DNA from 2 places in the Planococcus antarcticus DSM 14505 genome. Region 2 is predicted to be linked to the other one. Evidence: a T-box and tRNA genes for the amino acid it is inferred to sense, from the RefSeq annotation. Region 2 holds a T-box; the other holds one or more tRNA genes.
What was found. The T-box of region 2 lies ahead of trpS (tryptophan--tRNA ligase). A T-box ahead of a tRNA ligase gene usually reads a tRNA of that ligase, here a tRNA-Trp.
Positions count from the first base shown of each region.

Region 1: it encodes a tRNA-Trp, which carries the amino acid that the T-box ahead of trpS (tryptophan--tRNA ligase) is inferred to sense. The anticodon was not compared.

Region 1 covers NZ_CP016534.2:1,076,820-1,092,126, forward strand. The annotation lists gene bcp (thioredoxin-dependent thiol peroxidase) at 1-109, shown strand, start outside; gene BBH88_RS05280 (D-2-hydroxyacid dehydrogenase) at 124-1,065, shown strand; gene BBH88_RS05285 (cob(I)yrinic acid a,c-diamide adenosyltransferase) at 1,068-1,619, shown strand; gene perR (peroxide-responsive transcriptional repressor PerR) at 1,741-2,184, shown strand; gene BBH88_RS05295 (YgzB family protein) at 2,285-2,635, opposite strand; gene BBH88_RS05300 (nucleotidyltransferase-like protein) at 2,900-3,766, shown strand; rRNA gene BBH88_RS05305 (16S ribosomal RNA) at 4,542-6,093, shown strand; tRNA gene BBH88_RS05310 (tRNA-Ile) at 6,215-6,291, shown strand; tRNA gene BBH88_RS05315 (tRNA-Ala) at 6,300-6,375, shown strand; rRNA gene BBH88_RS05320 (23S ribosomal RNA) at 6,499-9,430, shown strand; rRNA gene rrf (5S ribosomal RNA) at 9,571-9,686, shown strand; tRNA gene BBH88_RS05330 (tRNA-Asn) at 9,698-9,772, shown strand; tRNA gene BBH88_RS05335 (tRNA-Ser) at 9,778-9,867, shown strand; tRNA gene BBH88_RS05340 (tRNA-Glu) at 9,894-9,968, shown strand; tRNA gene BBH88_RS05345 (tRNA-Val) at 9,976-10,051, shown strand; tRNA gene BBH88_RS05350 (tRNA-Met) at 10,125-10,201, shown strand; tRNA gene BBH88_RS05355 (tRNA-Asp) at 10,205-10,280, shown strand; tRNA gene BBH88_RS05360 (tRNA-Phe) at 10,298-10,373, shown strand; tRNA gene BBH88_RS05365 (tRNA-Thr) at 10,400-10,475, shown strand; tRNA gene BBH88_RS05370 (tRNA-Tyr) at 10,482-10,565, shown strand; tRNA gene BBH88_RS05375 (tRNA-Trp) at 10,572-10,645, shown strand; tRNA gene BBH88_RS05380 (tRNA-His) at 10,666-10,738, shown strand; tRNA gene BBH88_RS05385 (tRNA-His) at 10,786-10,861, shown strand; tRNA gene BBH88_RS05390 (tRNA-Gln) at 10,871-10,942, shown strand; tRNA gene BBH88_RS05395 (tRNA-Gly) at 10,949-11,023, shown strand; tRNA gene BBH88_RS05400 (tRNA-Cys) at 11,030-11,103, shown strand; tRNA gene BBH88_RS05405 (tRNA-Leu) at 11,113-11,196, shown strand; gene BBH88_RS05410 (hypothetical protein) at 11,264-11,590, shown strand; partial or broken gene BBH88_RS05415 (IS3 family transposase) at 11,603-12,746, opposite strand; tRNA gene BBH88_RS05425 (tRNA-Leu) at 13,500-13,583, shown strand; gene BBH88_RS05430 (hypothetical protein) at 14,111-14,563, opposite strand; gene BBH88_RS05435 (DUF3100 domain-containing protein) at 14,547-15,307, opposite strand, start outside.
Region 2 covers NZ_CP016534.2:2,585,530-2,600,836, forward strand. The annotation lists gene BBH88_RS12940 (ABC transporter ATP-binding protein) at 1-604, opposite strand, end outside; gene BBH88_RS12945 (ABC transporter ATP-binding protein) at 604-1,659, opposite strand; gene opp3C (oligopeptide ABC transporter permease) at 1,675-2,703, opposite strand; gene opp3b (oligopeptide ABC transporter permease) at 2,703-3,638, opposite strand; gene BBH88_RS12960 (peptide ABC transporter substrate-binding protein) at 3,828-5,525, opposite strand; gene BBH88_RS12965 (DUF3899 domain-containing protein) at 5,761-6,111, shown strand; T-box leader at 6,156-6,367, shown strand; gene trpS (tryptophan--tRNA ligase) at 6,412-7,401, shown strand; gene opp4A (oligopeptide ABC transporter substrate-binding protein) at 7,446-9,269, opposite strand; gene BBH88_RS12980 (ABC transporter permease) at 9,388-10,299, opposite strand; gene opp4B (oligopeptide ABC transporter permease) at 10,325-11,287, opposite strand; gene BBH88_RS12990 (ABC transporter ATP-binding protein) at 11,293-12,228, opposite strand; gene BBH88_RS12995 (ABC transporter ATP-binding protein) at 12,215-13,231, opposite strand; gene fabF (beta-ketoacyl-ACP synthase II) at 13,928-15,163, opposite strand; gene BBH88_RS13005 (beta-ketoacyl-ACP synthase III) at 15,191-15,307, opposite strand, start outside.

The DNA.
Region 1 (15,307 bases), 1.5 Mb from region 2:
GTACCTGATCGATCCGACAGGAAACGTTGTAAAAGAATGGCGCAAAGTCAAAGTTCCAAATCACATCCAGGATGTTCTGGACACCTTGAAAACGATCAGCAATCAGTAAGGGGAGAGACATCTATGGAAATCCTATTTACATTTATTCCAAAAGAAGACCAACAGCAGAGGCTAGAAACCGAGTTTCCACAAGTCCATTTCCATTTCATCTATAAAGACAAAACACGTTTGGCGTCTGCCGATATCATTGTCACTTACGGAGAAGACCTAACAGCGGAGGATGTTGCAGCCGCTGAAAAGGTGCAATGGATCATGGTGGCTAGTGCAGGCATTGAAAAACTGCCTCATCAAGCCATCGCAGAACGTGGCATTACTGTATCCAATGTTAAAGGCATCCATAAAATCCCGATGGCTGAATCTGCTTTGGCTCACCTGTTGTCCTTAAAACGCTCACTTCCGACGATTTATGAAAATCAGCGCAATCAGGAATGGAGCAGAAGGATACGTTCTTCAGAATTGAATGGCTCTACAGCACTGATTCTGGGTCCGGGAGCCATTGGTTCAGAGATCGGGCGGATGCTACAGGCTTTCGGTGTCTATACCATTGGGTGCAACCGGTCGGGGAAGAAAGCTCCTCATATGGACGATACGATTTCTTTTGAAAACATTCTCGAAAAACTTCCACAAGCTGATTATGTCCTGTCGATTTTGCCGAGCACCGATGAAACTAAGCAGCTTTTAAAAGAAGTACATTTCAAAGCGATGAAAAAAACGGCCATCTTTATGAACTTCGGAAGAGGCGACTTGGTTTCGGATGAGATTCTTCTAGATGCACTGCGAAATGAAGAGATTGCCTGTGCAGTTCTGGATGTTTTCGAACAGGAACCGCTTCCGCAGGATCATCCCTATTGGACGATGGGCAATGTTGTTGTGTCACCTCATGTCTCTAGCCATTCTGGCAAGTATGTGGAGCGCGCATTGGATATTTTTATTCCAGATCTTAAAAAATGGCTTGTGGACCAAACCGTTCCGACAAATCTGGTCAACATGGAAAAGGGGTATTGAGCATGAAAATTTATACGAAAACTGGCGATAAAGGCACCACTTCATTAGTCTACGGAACACGAGTCGCGAAAAATGATGCAGTAGTCGAAGCGTACGGAACGTGTGACGAAGCGAATTCATTGATTGGCTTGGCGATTGGGCACATGAATACCGAGTTTTTTGAAGAAAAGGAAGCTCTTTGTGAGGTTTTCCACGAAATCCAGACGACTTTATTCCACGTAGGAGCTGAGCTGGCTACGCCGAAAGGAAAAGAAGTGAAGTGGAAGTTGGAAGAACAGGATGTCTTTAAACTGGAGCAGTGGATTGATCGGTATGATGCCGAAGTTCCGCCGCTCAGTAACTTCATTTTGCCGGGAGGACATCCGTCCGGAGCGGCTCTTCACGTAGCGCGCACTGTCGTTAGAAGAGCTGAACGGACGGCTTTGTCGATCGGAACCGATGTTCCTCCGACTGTCTTGGCATATTTAAATCGCTTGTCTGATTTTTTGTTCGTGGCAGCGCGTTTGGTGAACCAGCGTCTTGGACGGAAAGAAAAAGGGCTACACGAAAAATAAAGCAAAACGCGCGTGGCAAATGGCGGTAGTATAGTGATTTCTTGACACCCACCACTTTGATTGGGTACACTGATTATAACGATTACAATGTAAGAATATATATGAAGTGAGGTGCACGGCGATGTCTGAAGTACAATTGAAGGACGCGCTTGATGCTTTGAAGTCAACAGGTGTAAGAATCACACCCCAACGCCACGCGATTTTGGAGTACATGATTCACTCAACAACGCACCCGACAGCGGATGACATTTATCGCGCGCTCGAAAAAACGTTTCCGAATATGAGTGTTGCAACTGTTTATAATAATTTACGGGTGTTCAGAAAAGCAGGACTGGTCAAAGAATTGACTTATGGAGATTCTTCCAGCCGTTTCGATTTTGTCACACATGACCATTATCATATTATCTGTAACGATTGCGGAAAAATAGTTGATTTCCATTATCCAGGACTGGATGAAGTGGAGCATTTGGCTTCTCATGTCACTGGGTTTCAAGTGGACTATCACCGCCTTGAAATTTACGGAACATGTCAAGCTTGCTTAGGTAAAACGGCGAAGGCACAATAAAATTTTTAAGAGCAAAAGAAGCATACTGCACACTAGCAGTATGCTTCTTTTTTGATGCGAAAAAACATCCAGCGAAGTACTGATTCGCTGGATGTTTTCATTATTGTGTACTTTTCTTATTGTAGTCCTGATCAAACTCTTTTCCTTCAAGAGAGCGATCCATTGTTAAAGGCTCATTGCAATGCATGCAGATGTCTACACGGCCAAGCATTTTTGTATGTCTTCCGCAATTAGGACATTCAACTGGGATGGTTTTCATAGAAAGTAAACCGATCCAAGCATAGACAGCTGTACTTCCGATAATCGCGACGACGCCAAGCAACATGAAAATCACCATTACGATGGGATGGTTTCTGAAATAAATGCCGACGTACATGATGACGATTCCGATGAAAATCAGCGCTAACGCAAACGTCCGAATGCGATTGATTTTATTTTTATAAGGTTTCATAGTTTATTTCCTCCTTGCATCCATCATACTATATCATAAATGTCCTTAAAAAGTGATATCGGTTTTCAAATGAAGGAATCAGCAATAAATATGTCGAAATAAAGAAAAGCAGAAGCCAAAACATTTGGTTTCAATGTCTGATATAAAGAGAATGATTAGGTTCTACGAATCAGGGGGATAATTAAAACGCGCTGAAGTTCATTTCCAACTACGCCATTCAGTCCTATGGCGGAAAGGGATAGAGACAGCAAGGAGTGAAAGTTAATGGAACAAATACTACGACCTATTTATCAGGAACGCGCCAGCCAAGAAAGTACACTGGGGGTGATTCTAGTAGAAAAAAGAGAGAAGGTCAGCCAGATTACGGATACGTTTGATTCGATTCTACTGATCATTACCAAGGAAAATGAGACACCGGTCTTCACAAAGCACTATACGTATTTAGATAAAAAAGCTGCGATGCACATCGTTACCGAAAAGCAACTACATAAATGGCTGTTGCTTGGCACAAACCGGAAAATTGTTGACTGGCTTTTCTACGGCCGTATTATTTATGATCGCAATGAATTTATGGAGAAGTTGAAAACAGAGTTAAAAGACTACCCTTTCTACGGACGGAAAATCAAGATGGGTATTGAGTTTGCCAAACTGATCCGCCGTTATATGGAAGGGAAAGTGTTTTTTGAAGAAAGGAACTATATGGACGCCTATCACCATATGGTAGAATCGTTACATCATTTAGCACGGTTGGCGGTACTTGAAAACGGTTTGCCTCCGGAAGTGACTGTCTGGTCACAGGTAAAGCAAATGGAGCCGGCTATCTATAAGTTGTATGAAGAATTGATATCGAGCGTTGAGCCGATTGATAAGCGTCTGGAGCTGTTATTTTTGGCAAGTGAGTTCTATATTCATTCTCGGACACAGGATGGAGCTCTTCATATACGGGAAGTCATGGAGAGGCAGAGTAGCTGGACGATTCAGGAATTACATGAACAAGAAGAATTAAAAAACTACTCATCTAACCTTGAAGTTTTCATTGAATATCTTATAGATAAGGATCTTGTTTTTATTAATGGTGTTACGACAAAAAGCGAGGGAATTTTCCACCGTTATTATTACGTGAAAAACTAAACCGGGAATGTTGTAGGATAGAGACGTTGTCCTTCCTCTCGGCTTTCACCTAGGAGGAACAGAGCGGCATCAGTCTTTCTCTGTATTCAGGTTTTGGTTCTTAATTTTATAAAGGTCGATTAAAATGAACATTTCAAAACGTTGCTTCTGTACCATTTCAATGCGGACCAACTGGAACTAAGTTATTTTGTTTTGCGAAATGGAAGTGTAAAAGCGAGTAGAACGGGTCAACACTTTTTACTTATGAACAAGTAGTACGGATGCTTATGTAGTAGCGATGTATAAAGAGAAAAGAAAAGTTGTTGCTAAAAGCCGTTCATTCGGACTTTTGGAACAGCTTCTTTTTCTGTGAAAATCGTGATGAAACAAGCTAAAGAATAATGATTTTATGGCTTGTTCATTAAAGTTTTTACGATTTTTAAACTTTTTTTGCTTTAATCGTTGACAATTATACGGAAAGTATATTATGATGATACACGTCGCTAAGAGAAATTAAGTTTTTTTGCAATAATAAAAATGCTTGACTCTTTCGCTTAACGATGATAACTTAGAGAAGTTGCTTTTATAGGACGGACGCACTGAACCTTGAAAACTGAACAGCAAAACGTCAACGAAAGACGTCACGAGCACGACTTTTGCGAAGGTTGCCACCGGCAATTGGAGCAGAGTTGTTCATCTACTGGATGTTCGTGACTACAACTTACTGATCAGCTTTGTGCAGATCAAGCCATCTTCGGATGGTGCCAGCAACAACTAGAGCAGTCAAATGTTCTCTATAATGGAGAGTTTGATCCTGGCTCAGGACGAACGCTGGCGGCGTGCCTAATACATGCAAGTCGAGCGGAACCAGAGGAGCTTGCTCCTTTTGGTTTAGCGGCGGACGGGTGAGTAACACGTGGGCAACCTGCCCTGCAGATCGGGATAACTCCGGGAAACCGGTGCTAATACCGAATAGTTTGTCGCCTCTCCTGAGGCGGCACGGAAAGACGGCATCTCGCTGTCACTGCAGGATGGGCCCGCGGCGCATTAGCTAGTTGGTGGGGTAATGGCCTACCAAGGCGACGATGCGTAGTCGACCTGAGAGGGTGATCGGCCACACTGGGACTGAGACACGGCCCAGACTCCTACGGGAGGCAGCAGTAGGGAATCTTCCGCAATGGACGAAAGTCTGACGGAGCAACGCCGCGTGAGTGACGAAGGTTTTCGGATCGTAAAACTCTGTTGTGAGGGAAGAACAAGTACCAACTAACTACTGGTACCTTGACGGTACCTCACCAGAAAGCCACGGCTAACTACGTGCCAGCAGCCGCGGTAATACGTAGGTGGCAAGCGTTGTCCGGAATTATTGGGCGTAAAGCGCGCGCAGGCGGTTCTTTAAGTCTGATGTGAAAGCCCACGGCTCAACCGTGGAGGGTCATTGGAAACTGGAGAACTTGAGTGCAGAAGAGGAAAGTGGAATTCCATGTGTAGCGGTGAAATGCGTAGAGATGTGGAGGAACACCAGTGGCGAAGGCGACTTTCTGGTCTGTAACTGACGCTGAGGCGCGAAAGCGTGGGGAGCAAACAGGATTAGATACCCTGGTAGTCCACGCCGTAAACGATGAGTGCTAAGTGTTAGGGGGTTTCCGCCCCTTAGTGCTGCAGCTAACGCATTAAGCACTCCGCCTGGGGAGTACGGCCGCAAGGCTGAAACTCAAAGGAATTGACGGGGGCCCGCACAAGCGGTGGAGCATGTGGTTTAATTCGAAGCAACGCGAAGAACCTTACCAGGTCTTGACATCCCGCTGCCCGGTGTAGAGATACGCCTTTCCCTTCGGGGACAGCGGTGACAGGTGGTGCATGGTTGTCGTCAGCTCGTGTCGTGAGATGTTGGGTTAAGTCCCGCAACGAGCGCAACCCTTGATCTTAGTTGCCAGCATTCAGTTGGGCACTCTAAGGTGACTGCCGGTGACAAACCGGAGGAAGGTGGGGATGACGTCAAATCATCATGCCCCTTATGACCTGGGCTACACACGTGCTACAATGGACGGTACAAAGGGCTGCAACCCCGCGAGGGCAAGCCAATCCCAGAAAACCGTTCTCAGTTCGGATTGCAGGCTGCAACTCGCCTGCATGAAGCCGGAATCGCTAGTAATCGTGGATCAGCATGCCACGGTGAATACGTTCCCGGGCCTTGTACACACCGCCCGTCACACCACGAGAGTTTGTAACACCCGAAGTCGGTGAGGTAACCCTTGTGGAGCCAGCCGCCGAAGGTGGGACGGATGATTGGGGTGAAGTCGTAACAAGGTAGCCGTATCGGAAGGTGCGGCTGGATCACCTCCTTTCTAAGGATAAATTCGGAACCGAGGTTTTCTCGGGGTTGACGTTTTGCGTTCAGTTTTGAAGGTTCACCTTCAGTGGAGACACTGAACTGATCTTCTATTAGCACTATACTTATACTCAAGAGGGCCTATAGCTCAGCTGGTTAGAGCGCACGCCTGATAAGCGTGAGGTCGATGGTTCGAGTCCATTTAGGCCCACCATTCTTCTTGGGGCCTTAGCTCAGCTGGGAGAGCGCCTGCCTTGCACGCAGGAGGTCAGCGGTTCGATCCCGCTAGGCTCCACCACTCATTTTGTAAGCGAAAGCGAGAACCTTGTTCTTTGAAAACTGGATAAAACGACATTGAAACAAAAATGAAGCAATTCATGTACGCGTGGCACTTGGTGCCACAACTTTTTAATTAACCATTGGTTAAGTTAGAAAGGGCGCACGGTGGATGCCTTGGCACTAGGAGCCGAAGAAGGACGGCACTAACACCGATATGCTTCGGGGAGCTGTAAGTGAGCTGTGATCCGGAGATTTCCGAATGGGGGAACCCACTGCCTTTAATTGGGCAGTATCCATGTGTGAATTGATAGCACATGAGAAGGCAGACCCAGGGAACTGAAACATCTAAGTACCTGGAGGAAGAGAAAGCAAATGCGATTCCCTGAGTAGCGGCGAGCGAAACGGGATCAGCCCAAACCAAGAGGCTTGCCTCTTGGGGTTGTAGGACACTCTATACGGAGTTACAAAAGGTAGGATTAGGCGAAGCGACCTGGAACGGTCCGCCACAGCGGGTAATAGCCCCGTAGCCGAAAACCCTGCCCCTCCAGAGTGGATCCTGAGTACGGCGGAACACGTGAAATTCCGTCGGAATCCGGGAGGACCATCTCCCAAGGCTAAATACTTCCTAGTGACCGATAGTGAACCAGTACCGTGAGGGAAAGGTGAAAAGCACCCCGGAAGGGGAGTGAAATAGATCCTGAAACCGTGTGCCTACAAGTAGTCAAAGCCCGTTAATGGGTGATGGCGTGCCTTTTGTAGAATGAACCGGCGAGTTACGATTGCATGCAAGGTTAAGCTGAGAAGGCGGAGCCGCAGCGAAAGCGAGTCTGAATAGGGCGACAGAGTATGCAGTTGTAGACCCGAAACCAGGTGATCTACCCATGTCCAGGGTGAAGGTAAGGTAACACTTACTGGAGGCCCGAACCCACGCACGTTGAAAAGTGCGGGGATGAGGTGTGGGTAGCGGAGAAATTCCAATCGAACCTGGAGATAGCTGGTTCTCTCCGAAATAGCTTTAGGGCTAGCCTCAAGATAGAGAATCCTGGAGGTAGAGCACTGTTTGGACTAGGGGCCCATCCCGGGTTACCGAATTCAGACAAACTCCGAATGCCAGTGATTTATGCTTGGGAGTCAGACTGCGAGTGATAAGATCCGTAGTCAAGAGGGAAACAGCCCAGACCACCAGCTAAGGTCCCCAAATATCCGTTAAGTGGAAAAGGATGTGGCGTTGCTTAGACAACCAGGATGTTGGCTTAGAAGCAGCCATCATTTAAAGAGTGCGTAATAGCTCACTGGTCGAGTGACACTGCGCCGAAAATGTACCGGGGCTAAACGGATTACCGAAGCTGTGGATGGATCTCTTCGGAGATCCGTGGTAGGAGAGCGTTCTAAGGGCGTTGAAGTCAGACCGGAAGGACTGGTGGAGCGCTTAGAAGTGAGAATGCCGGTATGAGTAACGAAAGACGGGTGAGAATCCCGTCCACCGAATGCCTAAGGTTTCCTGAGGAAGGCTCGTCCGCTCAGGGTTAGTCGGGACCTAAGTCGAGGCCGATAGGCGTAGACGATGGACAACAGGTTGATATTCCTGTACCACCTCCCCGCCGTTTGAGCAATGGGGGGACGCAGAAGGATAAGGAGAGCGTGCCGTTGGTTGTGCACGTCCAAGCAGTGAGGCGTGGAATGAGGCAAATCCCATTCCTGATACGTTGAGCTGTGATGGCAAGAGGTTTACCTCAGAGTCCCTGATTTCACACTGCCAAGAAAAGCCTCTAGCGAGGCGGGAGGTGCCCGTACCGCAAACCGACACAGGTAGGCGAGAAGAGAATTCTAAGGTGAGCGAGTGAACTCTCGTTAAGGAACTCGGCAAAATGACCCCGTAACTTCGGGAGAAGGGGTGCTCTGGTAGGGTGAATAGCCCGAGAGAGCCGCAGTGAATAGGCCCAGGCGACTGTTTAGCAAAAACACAGGTCTCTGCAAAACCGTAAGGTGACGTATAGGGGCTGACGCCTGCCCGGTGCTGGAAGGTTAAGGGGAGTGCTTAGCGCAAGCGAAGGTGCGAACTGAAGCCCCAGTAAACGGCGGCCGTAACTATAACGGTCCTAAGGTAGCGAAATTCCTTGTCGGGTAAGTTCCGACCCGCACGAAAGGCGTAACGATCTGGGCACTGTCTCAACGAGAGACTCGGTGAAATTATAGTACCTGTGAAGATGCAGGTTACCCGCGACAGGACGGAAAGACCCCGTGGAGCTTTACTGTAGCCTGATATTGAATTTTGGTGCAACTTGTACAGGATAGGTAGGAGCCTTAGAGCCCGGAGCGCCAGCTTCGGAGGAGGCGTCGGTGGGATACTACCCTGGTTGTATTGAAATTCTAACCCACATCCCTGATCGGGATGGGAGACAGTGTCAGGCGGGCAGTTTGACTGGGGCGGTCGCCTCCTAAAGAGTAACGGAGGCGCCCAAAGGTTCCCTCAGAATGGTTGGAAATCATTCGCAGAGTGTAAAGGCAGAAGGGAGCTTGACTGCGAGACGTACAGGTCGAGCAGGGTCGAAAGACGGGCTTAGTGATCCGGTGGTTCCGCATGGAAGGGCCATCGCTCAACGGATAAAAGCTACCCCGGGGATAACAGGCTTATCTCCCCCAAGAGTCCACATCGACGGGGAGGTTTGGCACCTCGATGTCGGCTCATCGCATCCTGGGGCTGTAGTCGGTCCCAAGGGTTGGGCTGTTCGCCCATTAAAGCGGTACGCGAGCTGGGTTCAGAACGTCGTGAGACAGTTCGGTCCCTATCCGTCGCGGGCGCAGGAAATTTGAGAGGAGCTGTCCTTAGTACGAGAGGACCGGGATGGACACACCGCTGGTGTACCAGTTGTTCTGCCAAGGGCATCGCTGGGTAGCTATGTGTGGCCGGGATAAGTGCTGAAAGCATCTAAGCACGAAGCCCCCCTCAAGATGAGATTTCCCATTGCGCAAGCAAGTAAGATCCCTCAAAGACGATGAGGTAGATAGGTTCGAGGTGGAAGCGTGGCGACACGTGCAGCTGACGAATACTAATCGATCGAGGACTTAACCAAACAATGTATCATGGAGGAATTTCAATGGGTCAATGTCGTTTATCCAGTTTTGAAAGAATAAGGAAAAGTTTTTTTATGAAAAAGCTTGTAAAAACCTGTGAGATTGGTATAATCAATCTTGTCTTTCAAAATAAAATTAGTCTGGTAATGATGGCAAAGAGGTCACACCCGTTCCCATCCCGAACACGGCAGTTAAGCTCTTTTGCGCTGATGGTAGTTGGGGGTTTCCCCCTGTGAGAGTAAGACGTCGCCAGTCTAATTAATTATTCCGAAGTAGCTCAGTGGTAGAGCACCGCACTGTTAATGCGATGGTCGTAGGTTCGAGTCCTACCTTCGGAGCCAATTTTGGAGAGCTGTCCGAGTGGCCGAAGGAGCATGATTGGAAATCATGTAGGCGGGCAACCGTCTCAAGGGTTCGAATCCCTTGCTCTCCGCCAGAAGATAAATTCCCAAAAAAACATATGGCCCCTTGGTCAAGCGGTTAAGACACCGCCCTTTCACGGCGGTAACACGGGTTCGAATCCCGTAGGGGTCACCAATTTCATGGAGGATTAGCTCAGCTGGGAGAGCATCTGCCTTACAAGCAGAGGGTCGGCGGTTCGATCCCGTCATCCTCCACCATTTTACTCTTACATGATAAAAGCTATGCAGTTATTAAAGTACGAATGTAGTGAGAAAAATTAAATCATATTATCGCGGGGTGGAGCAGTTCGGTAGCTCGTTGGGCTCATAACCCAAAGGTCGCAGGTTCAAATCCTGCCCCCGCAACCAAATGGTCCCGTGGTGTAGCGGTTAACATGCCTGCCTGTCACGCAGGAGATCGCCGGTTCGATCCCGGTCGGGACCGCCATTTTTATTCAATACAGTGGGTCAGTAGCTCAGTCGGTAGAGCATTAGATTGAAGCTCTAAGTGTCGGCGGTTCGATTCCGTCCTGACCCACCATTTTTTTATTAAATCCAAATCTCCATGCCGGAGTAGCTCAACTGGTAGAGCAACTGACTTGTAATCAGTAGGTTGAGGGTTCAAGTCCTTTCTCCGGCACCATTTTACGGTGGGGTAGCGAAGTGGCTAAACGCGGCGGACTGTAAATCCGCTCCTTCGGGTTCGGCAGTTCGAATCTGCCCCCCACCACCAGTTTTTAGGGGCATAGTTTAACGGTAGAACAGAGGTCTCCAACACCTCCGATGTGGGTTCGATTCCTACTGCCCCTGCCATTTTTAAAAATTTTATGATGGCGGTCGTGGCGAAGTGGTTAACGCACCGGATTGTGATTCCGGCACTCGGGGGTTCAATTCCCCTCGTCCGCCCCTAGTTTTCATACATTTGAGAGTTGCACTTATAAAATAGTAAAGTGGCGGTCGTGGCGAAGTGGTTAACGCACCGGATTGTGATTCCGGCACTCGGGGGTTCAATTCCCCTCGTCCGCCCCATCTTATTAATGGGGTATAGCCAAGCGGTAAGGCAACGGGTTTTGATCCCGTCATGCCCTGGTTCGAATCCAGGTACCCCAGCTTTAAGCGGAAGTAGTTCAGTGGTAGAACGCCACCTTGCCAAGGTGGAGGTCGCGAGTTCGAACCTCGTCTTCCGCTCCAATTTTTGGCGGCATAGCCAAGTGGTAAGGCATGGGTCTGCAACACCCTTATCACCGGTTCGAGTCCGGTTGCCGCCTCCATAATGATTTGCCGGCGTGGCGGAATTGGCAGACGCGCGGGACTCAAAATCCCGTTCCTTCACGGGAGTGTCGGTTCGACCCCGACCGCCGGTATCATCAAAGGGCCTGCCTGCCCTTTAAAGACCTCTTAACTGTGATTCATTACAGTTAAGAGGTCTTTTTGTTTCCCAGCAATTTTACAGTGAAAGACCATAAAATAAAAGGTGGTTCTTTCGTTCACACTGTTATTCAAGATTTCAACATTGCTTTTATTATGCCGAATGAGCGTGAGGATATGCTGGTTTTATCAGTGGGTATGGATAACATGTTAGATGGTATGCAGCATACTGCTGCTTTGTTTGATATAATATATTCGGTTGTTAATGGGAATAAGTATATGCTTGAATTCGTTGAAGCGATTCGATTGAGTACGATTGAAATAGAACCTGGGGTCAAACTTATGGTATCTAAAAAGTTACCTCATATTAGACAAAACGCCACTTGGTAAGTCAACACTAAATCAAACAACTTTTTTAAGGGCTGCGTTTCGATAAGTGACAGGGCTGGTGTAGCCTAAGCTGCCGTGTAAACGAATATGATTGTACCAATGGACGTAATCAAATAGCTCAAGTGATAGCTGATTAAGGGATTCAAAGTGCATGCCGTTGATCAGTTCCGTCTTCAGAATCTTAAACGTAGCTTCTGCCACCGCATTGTCATAAGGGTTTCCTTTTTGACTCAGCGACCGTTCAATTTGATGCGTCTCTAGTAAGGCATCAATACCGGCATTTTTAAATTCAGATCCACGGTCTGTATGGAAAATGTTCACGGCTCCCAGGTCGCTTTTGACCGTCGCGAAGGCACGCTGAACTAAAGCAGCGTCTTTTCGCTCACCCAGACTGTACCCGACAATTTCACGGTTATAGAGATCGAGAAGGAAACAAATATAGTTCCACCGGCCGCCAACCTTCACGTACGTTAAGTCGCTAACCAATACGGCACTTTTCTCTGTTGGATTGAATTCACGGTTTAATACGTTTCGATACGTTGCTTCGTTAGGAGGCGTAACCATCGGCTTGTACGAAGGCAGTGCGTATTTCGATTGGATGCCAAGTGTCGCCATGAGGCGTCCAATACGACGTCTCGAGACGATCCAATTCTTTCTGATCTTCAGTTCTTCTTTCAGTTTACGCGTCCCATAGACACGGCGATTCTAATGAAAGATTGCCCAGATTTCGTCTTTTAATTCTTGTTCTGCTCGAGCTTTTTGGCGTTCTTTTTCTACTGAAACGGACGTTTCATAGTAAAAAGTACTGCGAGCGATTTGCAGGACATTACACATTGCTGATACCGAATAGAGGTGTTGATTCTGTTGAATAATCTCTATTTTCGTCCCATGATCAGCGCTGCAAGACTCACATATCCACTTCCATCTCCAACTGTTTGTTTCGTTTCTTGTAGGCAAGTAATTCTGCCTCCAGCGGGCTTCGATTATCCTTCTCTTCGAATGAACCCGTTCGATTGGATTGGGCAATCCATCGATCGAGTGCGGAAGCCGTTAGGTCATATTCTCGGACAATATCTACCCGGCTTTTTCCACCTGCGTGCAGTGCAACCACCTGTTTTTTAAATTCTGCAGAAAATGTGCGTCTCTTTTGGGTCATAGTAGATTCTCTTCACGTATTGTGGACTATTCTACGCTCCCTTATATTTTCTGTCCAATCAAGTGTAGACTATCCACTAAATCAAAGGCTACAAATCTAAATTTAACATCATTTTGCGTCGCTCGGTAGAGAATTTTTTCTGAACTGAAGAAGATTCAATCCTAATTATTCAGTATAAGATGTTTATGGAACTTGGAAGAAATTGCTGATTATTTCAGATTGCACATACATTCGAATCAATCATAATGGGCATTATTGAGTTGATATTAAGTGTGAACAATTCTCAAAGCTCTGATGATATCCAACTGTGGGTGCAGGCGAATTGTGCACTAGCGATGGCATTGAGAACTTCAGTAGGGGGTTGACGAATCATTAAAACAGTAGACAAAAAAATATGAAAATCCGTCCAGCTAACGATGTAGTGGCTGATTTGACATAGGCAGTCGAAATATGCGTAGCTATCTTGGCCCAATTGCCGGTTAGCATACCACACGTTAATTCGTCTTCCATAATGGGGGGAGGCGCACCGAGTTCAGGGTGTTCAGTAGGGAACAGCTAAGACGATGCTGATTACTTGGATTATTACAATGCCAATTCCGGTATCATTGGCTGCTATGTTCTAGGTTCTCCTTAATATCGTTTTGGAGAAAAGAGATTAATAATTTCGATGGAAAATCGAACTGCCATATGAATAAGTATTGGCGAGTGAAATAAGATGTGCTATAATAATTCTTGTCCGCTAAAGAAATACTTGCCGGCGTGGCGGAATTGGCAGACGCGCGGGACTCAAAATCCCGTTCCTTCACCGGAGTGTCGGTTCGACCCCGACCGCCGGTATACCGCAAGCCTAGAAGAAAGGCCCTGACTTTATCGTCAGGGCCTTTTTCTTTTGAATTTTTTGAATGAAGTTCTCAGCATTAAAGCTTATGAAGGGTTTCGTCAATTACCCGGGACTTAGCTAAGGTTTGAAGCGAAAACTTCTCGACTTATTACTGCTTTTAGTAGACGATAAAGATAAAACAAGCCAAACCAAACGTGGTGTTCCAGTGAGTGAGAGAAATTTTATACGCAGGGTTGGACGTCTGCATTGTTTGTAACTAGCGGTGCAAACATTTACACTATAATACATAATTTTCTGCATCTTCACCTTTTTGTCAAAGAACGGGCATCAGATTCTTATAGCTCAACCCTTTGTTCCAAGAAAAAGAGCACATTATGGCTAAGATAAATCGAAAATCATCTCGTCCTTAGCGCTGGATTTGCTTGTTACACGTTTGAAGGGTAACTTTTTTCGGAAAATGTTGAAAAGCAGCAAAAAGACCACCGCAAAAGTTATGGCTTTTGCGGTGGTCTTTTTGTAAGAATTAAATAATTCCTTGGAACCGAAGGATAATTTCGGCAATAACTGCTGAGCCAAGAAACGTTCCGAGCAAGACAACCATGCCGATTACGATAGTTTTCCACCCTAATTGTACAAAGTCGAACCATGAACGGCCAATGGATACGCCGGCATAGGCTAAGATGGGCGTGGCAATTGCTAATAAAGTAACTTCTGTCGTGTGAGTAACAATTTGTGTTGCTCCCGGCACTCCGGGAATTGTCAAAATCAAACCGATAATGCCGATATAAGCGATACTGGGCAGCTGGAAGGGTAGCAGGCGATGGATAATCAATCCGGCCAAGCTAATGCCTATCAGGATGGCTATTCCGGGAAGCGCTTCCCAAGGTAGTATGTCGTAGCCAATCCAATTGCCAATTAGCATGATAACACCGATGATCGTGAAGACTAGTATCCATTCCTTAAGACTTTTTATCATAGTCTACGCCTCCTTTCGCTGCTTTTTTCTCTTTATTTTTAGAGAGGATTTCGTACATCTTAACGGTTAATGGCAAACCGATAAAAATGCTCATGTATAGGCCGGTCACAGAGGAGATCAAGTTGCTGACTCCTGAAAAGGCAGTCAAGGTTTCACTCATTTCAGGAAATGCGGCAATTAAAGGTCCTAGAGAAGCGGCTGCCATACTGCCGCTGCCCACACCTGTTGCCATTGCGAAAGAAATAGGATGCAGAGGCGTCACAGTAGCCAAGAATCCTGAAATCAACCCAATAAAAATCGATCCGAAGACGGTACCAAAAATATACATGGCCATAACGCCGCGTCCTTCCGGAGAGGATAAACCATATTTATCGGTAATAAGAGCAAGATTGGCTTCTCGTCCGATGGAATGCGTCATGCCAATGCTTTCTCTCTTGAGTCCTAGAAATACTGCTAGTGGAAGAGCTAATAAGATGGTGCCAAGATTACCAAATTCCTGTAACAATAAAGCAGGACCGGCTTCGATGATTTGAGGAAGAGCGGGTCCTGCTTGTACGCCGAATTTAGCAATTAGTACAGAAACTGAGAGAAATACTAAGGGTTCTGCGTTAATCGATTGTTTGTCGGTTACCAATGGAGTGAAATATAATGCAAGACCAATCACAACTGCATAAAGCATCGGCAACAAAAGAATGGTTCCAGGTCCAAGTGGAATAGCGAATGTACCAATCGACTCAGTCACGG
Region 2 (15,307 bases):
CTTTTTCCTCTTGAAGTTCCTTCAATAGGTTAACAACCTGTGCCTGGATAGAAACATCCAATGCAGAGATCGGCTCATCCGCAATGATAAAATCTGGTTCTACAGCTAAAGCACGAGCGATGCCAAGACGCTGCCGCTGTCCGCCGGAGAACTCATGCGGGTAGCGGTTGGCGTGCTCTTTGTTCAACCCAACTGTCTCGAGTAAATCATAGACCATCTGTTTACGTTCAGTCTGGTTTTTTGCTAAGCCATGGATATCGATACCTTCAGCAATAATATCCATTACTTTCATACGCTGGTTTAACGAAGCATACGGATCTTGAAAGATCATCTGCATTTTACGGTTGAATTTTTTCAAGTCCTGCTTTGATTTCTTGCCGTGAACATTTTCGCCTTCATAGAAAACATCGCCATCCGTTGCATCATATAAACGAATAATGGAGCGTCCAGTTGTGGATTTTCCACAACCTGATTCGCCAACTAACCCCAAAGTTTCTCCCCTGTAAATATCAAAGCTGATATCATCTACCGCGCGGACTTCATTCGCTTTACCGATATTGAAATATTGTTTTAGGTTTTTAATTTCGAGTAATTTCTCAGCCATTACACCGCGCCCCCTTCATAATATCTGCTTCCTGGGAATTTTTTCATGCGTTCAATAACAGTTAAAGGCGGTTCTACCTGAGGCGCATCCGGATGCAACAACCATGTTGCAGCTGAATGTGTATCACTGACTTTAAAGAATGGAGGATTTTGTTCCATATCGATTTTCAGTGCATACTCACTTCGAAGAGCAAAGGCATCTCCCTTCGGTGGATCCAATAAATCAGGTGGTGTTCCTGGGATTGCATATAATTTTGCATCTTCAGTGTCCAATGATGGCATCGAGCTCAATAAGCCCCATGTATAAGGATGTTGCGGATTATAGAAAATTTCATCAACCGTACCGATTTCAACAATTTTCCCACCGTACATAACAGCTACACGATCTGCTACGTTCGCCACAACACCAAGATCGTGTGTGATGAAAATAATAGATGTATCGATTTTTTTCTGTAAGTCTTTCATCAATTCCAAAATTTGCGCTTGAATTGTTACATCAAGAGCAGTTGTAGGCTCATCTGCAATCAAGATTTTCGGATTGCATGCCAGTGATATGGCGATAACGATCCGTTGGCGCTGTCCGCCTGAAAATTGGTGAGGGTATTGTTTCATCCGCAATTCAGGTTTTGGCATACCGACTAGACGCAACAAGTCGATTGCTACTTTTTTCGCTTCGCCTTTGCTAATTTTCTGGTGCTTCAGCAAAGGTTCTGTCAATTGCCGGCCAATCGGCATCGTTGGGTTTAAGGAAGTCATCGGATCTTGGAAAATCATTGAAATTTCTTTTCCTCGGATTTTCTGCATCTCCCGATCACTCAATTTTGTCAAATCTCGACCACCAAATAAAATTTCACCACTTTTAAATTCTGCCGATTGTTCTGGCAGTAAACGCATAATGGATTTTGTCGTAACAGATTTCCCTGAACCCGACTCTCCTACGATTGCTAAAGTTTCACCTTTATATAGATCAAAGTTGACCCCACGTATCGCTTTAACTTCCCCGCCTTGGGTGTTAAAGGAAAGTTCAAGGTCTTTTACTTGTAAAATTTTCTCCATTATTAACTTTCCTCCTTAATCTTTCATCTTCGGATCGAGGGCATCACGAAGTCCATCACCGATCAAGTTAAATGCAATCATAATTAAGCTCAACAAGACGGCCGGGAATGCTAGAATATGCGGTGCAAATTGAATTAACGCATAACCGTCGTTAATCAAGGTTCCGAGCGAAGCATCCGGCGCCTGAAGTCCAAGTCCGATAAAGCTTAGGAAAGCTTCAAAGAAAATAGCACTTGGGATGGTGAACATCGTATTGATGATGATTACCCCTAAAACGTTCGGCATTAAATGCTTCCAGATAATGCGGCTATCGCTCGCACCTAAGGTACGGGCAGCCAAAACGAATTCCTGGCTCTTATATTTGAGGACTTGTCCACGAACGACTCGGGACATTCCCGTCCATCCGGTGATGGTCAAAGCGATGATAATGGCTAGTATCCCTGGGTCCATAATTAAGATAAAGAGGATTACCACAACCAGGTTTGGAATTCCTGTTAAAATTTCAACGATCCGCTGCATAAAGTCATCAATACGTCCGCCGAAGTATCCTGAAACTCCTCCGTAAATGACCCCAATTAGCATATCAATTGCTGCCGCAACGAAGGCAATAAATAAAGATACTTGAGTCCCTTTCCAGACACGCGAGAACATATCGCGTCCAAGTCCATCTGTCCCGAACCAATAGTTGACTTCAACATTTTTCATCTCATATAAGTCAACTTCTTCACCAGCCAAAGTACCGACACCATTAAGAATTCCCAAGTTCTCAATGACTGGAATTTTTGGCGGCAGATTTGCATGAGTGATGGTTTGATCGTTTGGTTCGTACGGACTGATGACCGGTCCTAAAAATGCCATGATAACGATCAAGCCAAATAGGATCATGCTAAACAACGCACCTTTGTTTTTACGGATGCGATACCAGGCATCTTGCCAAAAGCTGACACTTGGTTTTGTGATACGTTCAGCCTGCTGAGAATCCAATGTAATCCGCTCAAACGAACCTTTTGGCAATTCTGGAATTTTATCAATTTTCTGAGTCATTAACTTTTACCTCCTGAAAGACGGATACGGGGATCAATGACACCATACAAAATGTCTACCAGCAAGATAATCACAATCAGAAATACTGAGAAGAAAATAGTGGTTCCCATAATGATGGAGAAATCGCTGACGATAATCGATTTAACAAACTGTTCCCCGATGCCTGGAATTGCGAAAATCTGTTCGACAACGAGTGATCCTGTAAGAATAGCTACAGCCATCGGTCCTAAAACCGTAATTAACGGGATTAATGCGTTCCGGAATGCATGTTTGAATGCGATTTCTGATCCACTGGCACCTTTAGCTTTCGCTAGTGTAATATAATCCGAACCAAGAACTTCAATCATTTCAGTACGGATGAAACGTGCTGCCGTAGCGAGTGGGAACATTGCTAGCGCAACAGATGGCAGGACGCTGGACATGAAGCCATCCTTCCATAAAGCTACCGGGAACAAATCCCATTTTAATCCGAACCAATATTGCAGCAGTGAAGCAAAGACGAAAGAAGGAATCGATATTCCGACAATCGCTACAAATGTGCTGGTGTAGTCAATCCATGTGTTTTGCCTTAGAGCTGCAATCATTCCCAACAAAATTCCCAAAACGGTTCCCAAAACCATTCCCTGAAAACCTATTTGAGCTGAAGGACCCATTCGGCTTAAAATGACATCTGTAACTTCCGCTCCTTTAAACTGGTTAATGGAAATTCCTAAATCACCTTGTAATAGCCCAAACATGTAATCAAAATACTGAACCGGAAGTGGTTTATCCAATCCATATCTGGCTTCTACGACTGCCCTTTGTTCTGGAGATAATTTATCTGCGGAAGCGACGGGGGACCCTGGTAAAACTTTTATTAAGAAAAAAGTAAAAGTAGCGATCAGTGCTAAAGTGATCACCATATAAATTAAACGCTTGCCAATATACTTCGCCATAGTGCACCTCCAAAATGATTCTATTTAACAAATCCAACATATCGAAAATGCAGACTTGCAGCATTCATTATTTAGCGAAAAAGTGTTAATTTTCCGTCAATTACTCAGCATTAGAAAAGAGAGTATATCGATCCATAAATGCGATATACTCTCTTTCTATTTTGTTTTCACAGTAGCGGGATTAAATTATTATTTGCCCGAAATGTATGCCCATTTGTAAGAGAAGTCTCCACCAAATGTATGTTTGATAATGTCGTTAACATAAGGTTGTTGAAGAGCCATTGCTCCACGCTGATAGATTGGCGCGATTGCAGCGTCATCTTCCAAAAGGATTTTTTCAGCCTGTGCCATTGCTTCCCAACGTGCTGCAGGGTCTGTTGCCAATTCACCTTTAGCTGATTCAACTAAAGCATCATACTCTGGGTTAGAGTAAGACATTTTGTTTTGTGCAGATCCAGTAACAAACAAGTCGATGAATGTCATAGGATCTTGGTAATCTGGTCCCCATCCAGCAGTTTGGATATCATAATCCTGTGATTCGTCAAGCTCTAAGCGAACTCCGAAAGGAACAGCTTTAAGGTTGATCGTCAAGCCTTCAAGATTCGTTTCAAGTTGTTCTTTCAAGTATGCATCCATGTTTTTAGCAGTTTCAGTGTCGCCGCCTAGGATTTCAAGCGTAACTTCTTCTACTCCTAGTTCTTCAAGGCCAGTAGCAAATAATTCTGCTGCTTCCTCAGCGTCAAATTCGATTAGATCTCCATTGACTTCGCGGAAATCGGCATTGCTTTCATCGATAGTGAATTCAGTTGGTACCAAGTAGTTGGCAGGCAATGAACCGTTAGCCAAAACTACGTCAACTAGATCTTGTTTATTAAAGCCTTTTGCAATTGCTTTACGAATGTTAACGTTCGAAAGTGCATTTTCTTCACCGTTACGTTCTTGGTTAAGTTTGAAGTAGAAAACTGTTGGCTCCAAATCAGTAATCAGGTTTTCGTCGTTTGCATATTGTCTAGCAAATTCTCCGCTCAAACCAGCGCGGTCTTTTTCACCAGAGTTGTAAAGGTTAACCGCAGTAGCAGGTTCTTTTACTACGTCTACGTTGATTGTTTCAAGTTTAACTGTTTCTGCATCCCAGTACTCAGGATTTTTTTGCATTTTCCAAGTTAAACCAGTTCCGTCCCAATCAGTTAATGTGAATGGTCCGTTAAAAATCAAGTTTTCAGAGTTAGAAGCATAAGCGTCGCCTTTTTCAGTTACGAAAGCTTCGTTCTGCGGATAGAAAGTTGGGAAAGACATTAGTGACATGAAGTAAGGTACTGGACGCTCAAGTTTTACTTCAAGAGTGTTATCGTCTACAGCAGTCACTCCAAGTTCAGATACTTCCATTTCGCCGGCAGCAATTTCAGTAGCATTAACAATTGAACCAGCCATCATGTAAGCTCCGTATGGAGAACCTGTGTCAGGATCAATTGAACGTTGCCAAGAGTAAACGAAATCGTTGGCAGTAACTGGAGTACCATCTGACCAGTTAGAATCGCGCAATTTGAATGTGTAAGTTAATCCATCTTCGCTGACTTCAGGTTCGCCATCAGCAAGTGCTGGTTTAGCAATATTTTCTTGATCTAAGCGGAATAAACCTTCGTTAACATTGTTGAAAATGTTAAACGCAACCGCATCCTCAGCTAAAGAAATATCCATTGTAGGAATTTCTGCAGTTTCCATCAAGTTAAGGACTTGCTCTGAGTCTAAATCCCCAGCTGTTTCTGTACCTTCTGCGTCGTCTGTAGTATCAGTCCCTGTGTCAGTATCTCCACCGCCACATGCTGCTAGAAAAGCACTTAGAACTAAAACTAGGCTTAATAGCCAAAAAATCTTGCTGTTCTTCACTAAATTGACCCCCTTAAATTTTCTGAAAATTTTGGTACACTGCTAATTATACATATTATTTTTTTCTTGTACAGAACTTTTTTTGGAAATTTTTACACTCTTGTAACAATTCCGTTACATTAACATTACAGGACACCGCACGAATATTGGATTTGTAAGCGTTTTCGGCGTCTACGATAAATGAAGATTTTTTTGATTTTTTTTTATATTTCTTCTACAATTGATAAGAATCGAGGTGCAAAGTTTGAAAAAATTTGTTTTTTCCATAGGAATCATTCAAATCTTAATTTTTACTACTATATTTTTTCGAGAAGAAAATCTCTCGCTACTGTCATATATTAATAACTCATTTATGTATGGCGGAGTTTTACTGTTTTTAGGTTTGTGGGTTTTCGTCGTACGGACAGGTGTATTTGATATATTTACGATTAGCATGAGAAAAGCCTTCAGGTTAAAAACCACATTAGAAAATGATGAAATGCGTCCACCCTCCGAAGCACTAGGATTTTCAAGTTCTCTATTGCTTGTTACTGGAACTGTCACCTTACTGTTAATGGTGATTTGTCTAGTAATTTACGGTTTCTAGTATTGCTTCTTAAATTGCTTATGTATTATAATAATAAGATATATTAATGAGCGATGAAAAAGATAAGTAAATGCAGTTCCTTCTATAAAGAGAGTCTGTGGTTGGTGAAAACAGACGAAGTGCTGCATTGAATGGACTTTTGAGCTGAACCGGTGAATGAACAGTAGCCGGTTCCGTGTTCTTCACGTTATGAAGAAAAGTGGCCGTTTACGGCAACTAGGGTGGTACCGCGGAAAACACATCATTCGTCCCTTTTTTAAGGGATGTGTGCTGTGTTTTTTATTTTGAGGAGGAATTGGGATGAAAAAAATCTTTTCAGGCGTTCAGCCTACCGGTACGGTTACACTTGGCAATTACATAGGAGCCTTTAAGCAATTCACAGATCTACAGGATGAATATGACTGCATCTTTTGCATCGTTGACCAGCATGCCATCACGATGCCCCAGGACCGCTTAGAGCTCCGTAAGAACATCAAAGCGTTAGCAGCGCTTTATCTGGCTGTCGGAATCGATCCAGAGAAAGTGACTTTGTTTGTTCAGTCGGAAGTTCCAGCGCACGCCCAAGCCGGATGGATGCTTCAATGTGTTTCGACCATCGGCGAACTTGAACGTATGACGCAGTATAAGGACAAGTCAGCCAAAAATGCTTCTGTACTAGCTGGATTGTTGACGTACCCTCCACTTATGGCTGCTGATATCCTGTTGTACCAGACCGATATCGTGCCTGTCGGCGATGATCAAAAGCAGCATATCGAATTGACACGCGACCTAGCAGAGAGGTTTAACCGCAAATACAGCGATATTTTTACGATTCCTGACATCCGTGTACCGAAAAATGGAGCACGCATTATGTCTCTTCAGGACCCAACGAAAAAGATGAGCAAATCCGATACCAATAAAAAATCGATCATTACTTTACTGGATGATCTGAAAACAATTGAAAAGAAAATTAAAAGCGCAGTTACCGACTCTGAAGGCATCGTCAGCTATGACCCTATCAACAAACCGGGTGTAGCCAACCTATTGACCATTGAAACTGCGCTGACCGGTGTATCAATCGACGATCTGGTAGCCAAATACGAAGGTTCTGGCTATGGAGATTTCAAAGCTTCCGTTGCTAAAGCCGTTACTGAACATTTGGCACCCATCCAAGAACGATATGCTGCTTTGATCGACTCGGACGAGTTGGACAAAATTCTTGATAGTGGCGCTGTAAAAGCCAATTCCTTGGCAAACAAGACATTAAACAAAATGGAAAATGCTATGGGTCTTGGACGTAAAAGAAAATAACATAAAAAGGAGCTGCAAAATCGCAGCTCCTTTTCCTTTGGTTGTTATTTTGCAGTGACTGGTGATTCTGCACTAACTGCAAGTTCATTCAAGTAAACTTCGGTGCCATCGCCGATTGCATAGTTTAATACACGATCGTTAACCGGGCTTAAGACTGCACGGTACAATGTCGGGAATACTGGCACTTCGTCGACCATCAACTGCTGCCATTCGTTGTAAACTTCCTGGCGGTATGCAAGGTCAAACGATTCTGCTGAGCGCCCTTCTGCAAGAAGACGTTCGTTGTCTTCATTTTCCCAACGCGCAAAGTTGTAGATGGCGTTCGCTCCGTATAGTCCTGAAGGATCTACGTCAATGCCAACTCCCCATGCTGCCTGGAAGACATCTACAGTTGGATCATCTTCTCCACCGTTTCCGACGCGGTCATAAAATGAGTTGAACTCGAGCATTTCCAAGTTAACTTTCAACCCAACCGCTTCCCACGACTGAACATAATATTGTGCCAATGGTTCTGCTGTATCGCCGCCAGTCATTGAAATGAAGTTGATTTCAAGCGGGTTGCCTTCCGGATCTTCACGCAAGCCATCTCCGTCTGTGTCAACGTATCCCGCATCTTCCAAGAGCTGATTTGCTGCTTCAGGATCGTACGTTCTTCCTTCATTGCTGTCATCATGGAATTCAGGATGGGATGGTGGAATCAACGTTGTTGCATTCCAACGCAAACCGTTGTAGAAACGTTCACCAACTGTTGCATTGTCCACCGCATGCCACATTGCTTGACGGAGCGCCACATCGTTCATTTTCGCTTCAGGATCGTAGGCAACTGTGTTGCTTTCAGCATCCCATGTTCCCAATTTAAAGCCAATATAAGTATAGGCGCGATCAATCGCTCCCAAATATTCTACATTCGACATTTCAGCATTGTCAGGGAATTGATCCACTGGGAATTCGCTGATCAAGTCAACTCCTCCAGTTTCCAGCTCCTGAACTACTGTTGAACTGCTGATTACTTTGATCGTGACGCCATCAAGATTTGGTTCACCGCGCCAGTAGTCTTCGTTCTTAGTAAGAGTTACAGACTCACCAGGTACGATGCTATCCACTTTGAATGGTCCAAAACCGATTGGATTTTCACGAACTTCAGGTGAAGAAGAGATATCGGCAACTGACATGTCTCCAAAAATGTGCTTAGCCAATGGATAAGACCAGATACTTCCTGTCAATAAAGAAGGCGTTGACTCGATATACGTAATTGATAATGTCTTATCGTCAATAACTTCAATACCAGAAATCGTATCAGCCGATCCGCTGTTATACTCTTCCATTCCTTCAATATTGGTAAAGTCCGAATTATAGCGTGGGCCGTCGTAATCAGGGTTACCGATTACTTCGTGTGCAAACAACCAATCTTCTGCTGTCACAGGTTCACCGTCATGCCAGTTGACATTATCACCAATCTTGAAAGTGAAGGTACGGCCGTCTTCTGAAACTTCATAGGTTGCAGCTCCATCATTTGTGTAAACGTAGTTTTCATCCCAAGTTAGTAACCCTTCATCAAACCATTCCAAAATTTCTGCATCAGGTGCACCAGAGTAGAAATTCCAGTTTAATGTTCCTTCAAACACTGTATCTGATACTAAACCAAATGTAATAGTTCCGCCATCAATGGCTTCTCCTTCATTTGTTTTCACATTGCTGAAGTCATCAATTGAATACATACCACCGTTCTCAAGTTCCTGCCCACCATCAGTGCCCGTTTCTCCGCCACTTTCTTCAGTGGACGTATCATCACCAGTACAAGCTGCCAAGATCAACACAAAAGACAACATTGGTAAAGCTAAATGTCTAGACCATTTATTTTTCGGCATTCTCTGTTTCCTCCTCTTTCCTCTTAGATAAAGCTCTTTCGGACTGCTGTTGCACGTGAATAGAGTTGTTTTTTTCTGGTACCGAGAACCCTAATCCCCCTTTTCCCCCACTTTTTTGTTACCCTCTGCGCTGTCGAGCATCGGTAGCGCGCTTTAAGGCCTGCCCGACATTATTTATACTAAGCATCAACACAAAAATTAGAATTGATGCAGGTAACCAAATCCACCATCTTAATTCCAGTGTTTGAGGATTTCTTGCATAACTTATCAAGGTCCCTAAACTCGGAGTCGATTCCGGAAAGCCAAATCCTAAAAAGGACAGCCCTGACTCAATTCCGATATTACCTGCCAAATTTAACGTCATCGTAACGATGATGATCGAACTTAAATTCGGCAAAACTTGGAAAAACATAATTTTGAAATCGGATGTCCCTAATGTCTTAGAGGCTTTTACATAATCTAATTCTTTTTCCTGAAGCGCTTTTGAACGAATCAGCCGTGCAATCCCCATCCATAAGAAAGCAGTCATAATTAACGAGAAAGACACGATGCTGTATCCAGGTACAGCTGTTACAAACGCGATGACGATCATCAATATTGGCAAAACCATAAAGAAATCAACAAGGCGCATGAAAACATTGTCCACGGTGCCACCATAATATCCAGAAATTAGTCCGACCAATATGCCAATAATTCCTGTCAACAGCGTGACCAAAAAACCAATGGCTAATGAATTGCGTGTCCCAATGATCAATTGACCAAAAATATCCCGCCCACCGTAATCCGTGCCCAGCCAATAAGTGGCCGATGGCGGTTCATAAAGAGCGAAAAGATCGACTTTGATGATTTCAGATTGATCCATGATAAGCGATGTACCAAAAACACCGACAATGATCAAAAACAGGAACAGCAGGGAAACAAATGCTATCTTGTCCCTTATTAACTCTCTTAGTAATATACTGAATCCAGATAGGCTTTTGCCGAGATCCACATCTGGAATTTGTGTTCCGCTGTCTTTGTCAATTCTCATATTTACACCTCAAAATTATCATTTATTATTTAATCCGGATACGTGGATCTACCAAACTCAAGATGATATCAGATAATAATGCGCCAATAATTGCTGCAAGTCCGAACAACAGAACAAGGGCCGTCATTACACTGTAATCACGCAAGCTGATGGAAGAAAGGAACAATTCACCCATTCCTGGATAGCCAAAAATGTTTTCGATGAATATGGTTCCGCCAATCAGCCCTGTAATCTCGTAGCCAAAGAAAGCAGCTATTGGAAGCAAAGAGTTTCGCAGCACGTGGCGATTATAGACTCTTGACTCAGAAGCCCCTTTAGCACGGGCTGTTACGATAAAATCTTTTTGTTTTGTATCAATGATCTCACTTCTTAAATACTGGACAGTAGAGACAGTTGTAATCAATGCCATAGACAACGCCGGCAATAATAAATGATTCAGTTTGCTGATGAAATATGCGAAGGTACCCGGTTCTGTGCCGGGGGCAACACTGCCACTTGTCGGGAACCACGCCAGCTGGAATCCAAAAATGAACAGCATAACCAATGCAAAAATAAATAATGGAGCTGCAAAGCCAATATACGTATAGCCTGTAATAGCACGGTCCAACCATGTATCATTAAAACGGCCGCTGATGATTCCTAAAGGGATGGCGATTAGGTATGTCAGGACCAACGTTGCCAACGATAGCCACATTGTGTTAATGATACGTTCACCGATCAATTCAGATACCGGCATCTTAAAGCGGAATGACTGGCCGAAATCTCCCTGCAAAACTCCTTTGACCCACTCGAAATACTGTACATACCAGGGGTTATTCAATCCAAGACGCTCTCGCATCGCTTCAATCGTTGCTGGGTCAATACTTGGATCAATCAGCCCGGTCAATGCATCTCCGGGCATTGCTTGAGCTAAAATAAATACCAAAATGCTCAAGACAATAATTTGCGGAATTGTTATGAGTGTTCTGCGTACAATTAATTTCCACATACCATTCAACCTCTCTCAGGCAACGCTACTTGATGGGTGGCTGAAATTGATTTTAACGAGAAAGGCAAACCTTCTTCATCAAAAAATTCGTTTTCCAGCTTGTCATACTCGGTTTTCACCAGTTTGCGATTTTCGTAATGCATTTCCCGATTGCGCGGATTGCTATCCGGAATTGCCGCAATCAAGCGTTTTGTGTAAATATGCTGCGGGTTGTTGAAAATCTCCTGTGAAGTGCCGTGTTCGACATACCGCCCTTTGTACATGATGCCGATATGATCACACATATGCTGGATAATACCTAAGTCATGACTGATGAATAAATACGTCAAGTTCAGTTCTTTTTGGATTTCCCGCATAAAGTTCAAAACCTGAGCCTGAACGGATACATCTAGAGCAGAAACCGGTTCATCCGCAATAATCAATTTCGGGTTCAGCGCAATAGCACGGGCAATACCAATCCGTTGCCGCTGTCCCCCAGAAAATTCATGCGGGTACTTATAAATTGCTTCCGGACTCAGCCCCACCAACTCCATCAATTCCTGAATACGGATCCGTTCTTCTTTGGGAGATAAGTTTTCATAATTGCGAAGCGGTTCAGCAACAATATCCGCTACCCGTTTTTTCGGGTTCAGCGATGAAAATGGATCTTGAAAGATCATCTGGATATCTTTTCGCACATCAATATATTCCTTTTTGCTGACAGAAGCCAAGTCCCTGCCTTCAAACATGACTTTTCCTGAAGTTATATCATTCAATCCGATAATCGCACGGCCTGTCGTCGTTTTTCCTGATCCAGATTCCCCTACAAGCCCATATGTCTGGCCTTGTTCAATCGAGAATGAGACACCATCAACTGCTCTAACATGGTCTTTCACTGTCTGAAAGACACCTCCACGAACCGGAAAATGGACTTTCAGATTTTCGACTTCAATTAGTGGCATAGGTGAGTTCCTCCTCGGCTTGTTCTGGGAAGTAAAAGTCCTTATAGCATGTGCACCGCACAAAGTGGCCAGTACTAATTTCGTGAAGTTCCGGTGAAGCCTCGTGGGCCGATTCTTCGATCCAGGGAATTCGAGAAGCAAACCGGCACCCTGTTCGTGGCAAGTTCTGAAGTGACGGCACGACGCCTTGGATAACATGGAGGTCGGATTTCACTTCAGACAAGGTCGGTATAGAATTCAACAGCGATCGTGTATATGGATGCTGGGGATTTTCCATTAATGAGTAAATATCTGCAATTTCAACAATCTGCCCCGCGTACATCACAGCTACTCGATCTGCCATTTCAGCAACTACGCCTAAATCATGCGTAATCAGGATAATGCCAGCATGAATCGTTTCTTTTAATTCTTTGATTAAATCTAGAATCTGTGATTGGATGGTCACATCCAAAGCAGTAGTCGGTTCATCCGCAATCAGAAGCTCAGGCTGGTTTGAAATTGCCATTGCGATGACAATGCGCTGACGCATCCCTCCTGATAGCTCGTGCGGATATTGGTAAAATGTTTTTTCAGGCCGCGGAATACCTACCTGATTCAGTAAGTTAATAACTTGCTTTTTTCTCAGACTTTTTGAACTTTTCGGATTGTGAAGGAAGATCGCTTCATCAATCTGAGCACCCACTACCATAAGCGGATTAAGCGCTGAAAGGGCATCTTGAAAAATCATTCCCATCTCACTGCCTCGTAACTTTTTCATTTGATTAGGATTTGCTGCGACCAAATTATTGCCCTTGTAATTGATTTCTCCTTCAATTTTAGCTCTCGTATGAAGCCCCATAATAGAAAACGCAAATGCGCTTTTTCCAGAACCCGATTCACCCACAATCGCCAATACCTCATTTTTTCTGACTGTTAATGAAACGTCATCAACCGCAGCGTAATGTGCATCTTTAATTCTGAAGGACGTTTTTAGATTTTTGATATTCAGTAAAACCTCATTCACAGTTATCCCCCCTCAACATAGAGCCATTCTATGGCTGTCTTCTCGTTACAATTGGTTTTTAAATCAAAAAAATTAAATCTTCTGATTTATTGTATCAAAAAAAGAAATAGGAACTGGTCCACCGTGCCTACGCAACACTGCAACTAAGCTACACTACTTTTTTTAGGAAACTAGTTTCTTTGATTGATTTTATTACAATGAAATCAAAGAAAAATTTTCAATTTTGCAAAAATTAAATTTGTACAAAGCTTATTTTTCATCGCTTAAATCCAATTCCATCGACAGTCTTCGCTTTAATTCATTTTGTATAAGTTGAAGTAAAGAGCAAGCTTTTTTGGGACTTTTAAAGAGGAGCAAGTTTGAAGAAATCGCTTAATGCAGAAGCATTCCATTCTTTCTTCTGAGAGTTCGACGGTTACTAGCTAATGGAAAATAATTTGTTTTACTGGCAAATAGGTATGAACACTTTTGATGCTGGTTTTTCGCGTAGTCGGTATTATTTACATAACTTGTAATGTACATCCAAATAACTCAATACTATTGCTCTTATTTAGAATAACATAAGATAATCAGCAATCGGAAAACTTTTTCAATTTTTATAAAATTATGGGTTCATCCCCTAATGATTTACTTTCAAAAAATAAAAAAGACAACTTGCAGAAAAAAGCTGCAAATTGCCATTTTTAACAAGTAGTCTTACACTTTCTTGAATACTAGCGAAGCGTTATGTCCACCAAATCCAAGTGAATTACTCATTGCAAATTCAAATTCTGCTTTCCGTGCTTCGTTTGGAACATAATCCAAATCACATTGTTCATCAGGCGTTTCATAATTGGTTGTCGGAGGCATAATGCCTTCCTTCAACGCCAATGCGGTGAAAATCGCTTCGACTCCACCGGCAGCGCCAAGCAAGTGGCCCGTCATGGATTTGGTTGAGCTCATTCCTAATTTATAGGCATGTTCTCCAAATACCGTTTTAACCGCCATGGTCTCGTATAGATCATTATAGGCTGTACTTGTACCATGTGCATTAATGTATCCGATATCCGTTGTTTCAATTCCTGCATCTGCCAAGGCTTGTGCCATTGCACGAGCTGCACCTTCTCCACCTTCAGCAGGAGCAGTAATATGATAGGCGTCTCCAGTTGAACCATATCCAACAATTTCGGCATAAATCTTGGCACCTCGTGCTTTTGCGAATTCATACTCTTCAAGGATAACAATTCCTGCACCTTCTCCAATGACAAATCCATCACGGTTTTTATCGAATGGACGAGAGGCTGTCGCTGCGTCGGTATTTGTCGTCAATGCCGTGTTCGCTGTAAATCCGGCTACTGACAATTGTGTGATAGGTGCTTCTGCTCCGCCGGAAATCATAGCATCTGCATCTCCGCGTTGAATAACTTTAAAAGCATCGCCTATCGAGTTTGTGCCTGAAGCACAAGCTGTTACTGAACAAGAGTTGATCGCTTTGGCGCCAAAGTAAATCGAGACCTGACCTGATGCCATATCTGGAATAATCATTGGAATTAAGAATGGACTGATGCGGCGAACGCCTCTCGTATTCAGCACGTTCATCTGGTTTTCAATTGTCTCCATACCACCAATACCTGAACCGATCCAGACACCTGTCCGTAGAGCTGTTTTTTCATCCAGTTCAAGCTTGGCATCTTTCATTGCCATGATCGAAGCAGCAAGTGCATAATGCGTAAAGCGGTCCATTTTCCGAGCATCTTTCTTTTCAATATAATCTTCTATCGAAAAGTCATTTACTTCTGCGGCAACTTTCGCTGAATATAAATCTGCATCCAATCTGGTTAAAGGACCAACTCCGGATTTCCCACTTTTGACAGCTTCCCAAGTTGTTTCAATATCATTGCCTAAAGGTGTGACAGCACCAATTCCTGTAATAACTACACGACGATTTTCCATTCTATCTTCTTCCTTTCGCATACCTGATTATTTACCCCACTTCATAGCAATCGCGCCCCATGTCAAACCGCCGCCAAATCCGACCATGACGATGACATCATCGTCTTTAACACGGCCCTCTTCGACGTCTTCGACGAGAGAAAC